2 regions of the Psychrobacter jeotgali genome follow, and region 2 is predicted to be linked to the other one. Evidence: riboswitches for the same ligand, from Rfam matches in the RefSeq annotation. Region 2 holds a riboswitch; the other holds the start of a gene.

Evidence for each region. A riboswitch is a leader RNA that binds a small molecule or an ion and turns the genes downstream of it on or off. The one in region 2 is predicted to bind thiamine pyrophosphate.
Region 1: linked by a shared signal. The riboswitch ahead of thiM (hydroxyethylthiazole kinase) and the one ahead of tenA (thiaminase II) in region 2 are both predicted to bind thiamine pyrophosphate.

What each region holds. Positions count from the first base shown of each region.
Region 1 covers NZ_CAJHAF010000001.1:1,448,463-1,450,671, forward strand. The annotation lists gene JMX18_RS05745 (HpcH/HpaI aldolase/citrate lyase family protein) at 1-895, shown strand, start outside; TPP riboswitch at 982-1,070, shown strand; gene thiM (hydroxyethylthiazole kinase) at 1,125-1,928, shown strand; gene thiE (thiamine phosphate synthase) at 2,020-2,209, shown strand, end outside.
Region 2 covers NZ_CAJHAF010000001.1:1,058,663-1,060,871, forward strand. The annotation lists gene rpoD (RNA polymerase sigma factor RpoD) at 1-600, shown strand, start outside; TPP riboswitch at 723-837, shown strand; gene tenA (thiaminase II) at 970-1,617, shown strand; gene JMX18_RS04285 (class I SAM-dependent DNA methyltransferase) at 1,695-2,209, shown strand, end outside.

The DNA.
Region 1 (2,209 bases), 390 kb from region 2:
TATTATCTGTTTAGAAGATGCTGTCAGCCATAATGACGTTGAGCTGGCATTATTACGATTGCAGACTTTGCTTGAGGATTGGGCTAATAATATTGATAGTATAAATGAGCCTTCAAAACAGCCTGATAGTCAAACAGAGCAGCAGACCCATCAAACCCTCCAGCCGACACGACCTTTAGTATTTGTACGTCCACGTAATCCGACTATGCTGCAAAAGCTAGCAGACTTTGAACATATCGACCTGCTCGACGGTTTTGTGTTGCCTAAAGTAGATATGTATAGTTTATCTAATTGGCGCATGGCTTGTCAGAACCTAAGCGATCATCAGCTATTGATGCCGACTCTCGAGACCGCTGCGGTTTTTAATCCGCATCACAATCAAGAGTTGGCGATCGGTTTTAAAGAAGCTTTTAGCCAGCCTGTCTTTGCCCTACGTATCGGCGGCAATGATTTATTTGCGGCTCTGCGTTTGCGTCGTCCTAAGAATAGCATCGTCTATGATACGCCTATCGGTACTCTTGCCTATCAGCTACTAGGCTGCTTTGTGCCGCACGGCTTTTATTTATCAGCGCCAGTATTCGAATACTTGGATGAGCCGGTACTATTTATGCAGGAGCTTGATCGTGATGTCAGCTTGGGATTGGTGGGCAAGACCGTCATTCATCCGAGCCAAATCGCTTTAGTCCAGCAAGCTTACTGCGTACCGATGAGTATCTTGGATGAGGCGCAAGCGATACTGCATAGTGAGGCCAAGGCAGTATTTAAGTATAACAATACTATGCTAGAGCCTGCTACTCACCGGGCTTGGGCGACTGAGATTGTCAATCGCGCCGAAGTATTTGGCACCATCAACGACGGCAATAGTGACTATAACTCCTTGAGCGACTCGCTTTAACCTTTAATTTTTTAATCTTATACCTTTTTCTACTTACTCAGCTAAGGGTTGTATTACTCTCATAAGTTGAGTAAGATGTTTTATAACGTTATTCACAGGGGCGCCGCAAGGCTGAGAAGTACCCTTTGAACCTGATCCAGCTCGTACTGGCGTAGGGAGTGTATAGCAATCATCGTATTATTCATGATTCTATGTATTTTCTCGCCTGCCATTTATTTATGGAGGGGAAATGCAGCCTCAATTGATTCATTCTTGTTTTACCGCAACTCAAACGCAAGCACCCTTGGTGCAAAACATCACTAACTTTGTCGCTATGAATACCGCAGCCAATGTTCTTTTGGCCGCTGGCTGTTCGCCTGCCATGGTTTGGGCTTTAGAAGAAGCGCCTGAATTCGTGCGCTTGGCTCAAGCGCTTACCATCAATATCGGTACCTTATCGCCAGAAGGGTTAGCCGGTATGTTAGCGACAGCAGAAGTCGCTCATCAACATAATATTCCTTGGGTGTTTGACCCCGTTGCGGTAGGTGCCACCAGCTATCGCCAGCAAAGCTGTGCGCAATTATTGAGATTTAAACCTGACATAATCCGTGGTAATGCTTCGGAGATTTTGGCGTTAGCAGGCATGAGCAGCCAAAGCAAAGGCGCTGACAGCGGCGATACTGTCGAATCGGCAAAGCTAGCCGCAGAAGCTTTAACGCAGCATGCCAAGGTGGTCATTGTCACCGGTGAGATTGACTGGGTAACTGATGGCACCCAGCAATGGTCAGTTCATCATGGGGTGCCTATGATGGAGGATGTCACTGCCTTGGGTTGTGCACTCACGGCACTGCTGGGCGGGTTTGTAGGTGCCAATCGTGATAATTTCGCAGCGGCAGCCATCAGCGCACTATGCTATTACGGTCAGGCAGGAGAAGTTGCCGCCCAGCAGGCGCAAGGCCCTGGCAGCTTTTATGTGCATTTTTTAGATGCGCTACATAGCTTGGATGCAGATAATGTAGCCAAAAATGCCAAGGTGACTTCTATAAAAGCCTAATTTTCAACATGCAAGCTGGGCTAAAAGCACCAGCCTACGCCGATATATTTTGCTAGTTGAGATTAGAGTATTATAAAAAAAGGTAAAAAATATGACAAATAACACTCATGAAATAAACGCTAACAATATGAGCAAACCCAGCTCAGCGTTAAGCTTATATCTGGTGACTGACGCTGCCATGTGTAATGAATATGGCTTAATTGATACTGTTTGCGCTGCTATTGATGGCGGGGTCACCATGGTACAACTGCGTGACAAACAAGCCGATGATGAGGAGTTAT
Region 2 (2,209 bases):
GTTGATAAGTTTGAATATCGTCGTGGTTATAAGTTCTCGACTTATGCTACTTGGTGGATTCGTCAGGCCATTACCCGTTCTATCGCTGACCAAGCACGCACCATTCGTATTCCGGTACACATGATAGAGACTATAAATAAGATCAACCGAGTCTCTCGTCAATTATTACAAGAAATGGGACGCGAGCCGACGCCTGAGGAATTAGGCGAACGCTTAGAGATGGACGAGGTCAAGGTACGTAAAGTGCTTAAGATTGCCAAAGAGCCTATTTCTATGGAAACCCCTATCGGTGATGATGAAGACTCACATTTAGGCGACTTTATTGAAGATGGTACGATCTCAAGCCCTGTTGATGACGCAACAGCGGCGGGCCTACAAGAAGCAACTCGTGATGTACTGAGTAACCTAACTGAACGTGAAGCACGCGTGCTAAAAATGCGCTTTGGTATCGATATGCCAACCGATCATACTTTAGAAGAAGTCGGTAAGCAGTTTGATGTAACCCGTGAGCGTATTCGTCAAATTGAGGCAAAAGCCCTGCGTAAACTGCGTCATCCTTCACGCTCTGAGCATCTGCGTTCTTTCTTAGAAAACGACTAAGCTATCTAACGATATTTAAACACAAAAAAGCTGAGCCATTGCTCAGCTTTTTTGTGCCTGTTTATAATACGCCTACCTCTTGCTAAGAGTAGCTGGATTCGTTTATCATAGCCTGATCGATTAAAACCTTGTCGGGGTGCTTTGATTTTAGTATTTAAAAATCTAAAATCATTGCTGAGAGATACCCGCGAACCTGATGCAGTTAGCACTGACGTAGGAAACAAGCGTGAGATTTTCCCAATTGACACTCAATTATGCCTTGCCAGTTTATATAACATAAACCGGTAGGGCTTTTTTGTGCCCGCTCTTCGTTGTTTCTTATCAGCTGCTTACTGAATACCATTATTTTTTTATAAGTAAGTGAGCGCTATGGACTATCAAACCCTCCGTAATAATTGTCCCGCATGGGATGATTACCTTCATCATGACTTTATCAATCAATTGGCTACCGGTACTCTGCCCAAAGACAGCTTTCGCCATTACTTGAAGCAGGACTACTTGTATTTGCTGCAATATACACGTGTGATGGCTTTGAGTGTTTATAAAAGCGACACTTTGGCACAAATGCGTCTTGGTCAAGCTGGCATTAATGCCATGCTAGATTTAGAAATCGGCATGTATTTAAATTTTTGTGACCAATGGGGTGTGAGTATTGAGGAAGTAGAAAGCACTGCAGAATCTACAGCGACTATTGCCTATAGCCGCTACTTATTAGATGCGGCCATGTCAGGCTCTTTAGCTGAGCTCTATGCTGCTATCGCCCCTTGTTTGATGGGCTATGGTGAGATTGGTAAACGTCTTCAAGCAGAAGGCTTCCTCCCTGATAACCCCTATCAGCCGTGGATTGATGTATTTGCCAGCGATGAGTTTCAAGCCATTACTGTCCAAAACGAAAACCATATTAATGAGCTACTGGGATCAGTAAGCCCTTCTCAAGGCGATAAGTTGCAACAACTGTTTAATACCGCCGCGCGTATGGAGGTTAATTTTTGGCAGATGGCTTTAGAGATTGCCTAAATAACTAGCTATTAGATAGTTAGATAGCAAACCTGCCCCTTTTATTTAAGTCAACAATACTACTCAGGAGAAATATTATGGCCGTATTTGACGAACATGCTAATGCATACGATAGCTGGTTTCTTGATAATCAAAATTTGCTTGCCAGCGAACTCAAACTGGTTGCTCACTTCTTAACTAAAGATAGCACTACCCTATCTATAGGCTGCGGTAGCGGACTGTTTGAGATGCTATTATTAAAGGATTATGACCTCTCTATCCACTATGGTGTTGAACCTTCAGCAGATATGGCCGCCATTGCCAAAAAACGAGGCTTAAAAGTCGATATCAGCCCCGCTGAAACTTATGAAATTGAGCCTGACAAATTTGATATTATTCTATTTAATGGCAGTGTCAGCTATATCAGTGATTTAGACTTATGTATTAAAAAGGCGTTTGCGGCGTTAAAATCTGGCGGTAAGCTGATCCTTATCGATGTGCCAAAAGAAAGCGGCTTTGCCAGCTTATACAACTTGGCAGGCTCTTTGGATACATGGTCACACCCCCTACTCGAGCACATCACACCCGCTAATCCTTATCCTATCGAGCTGGT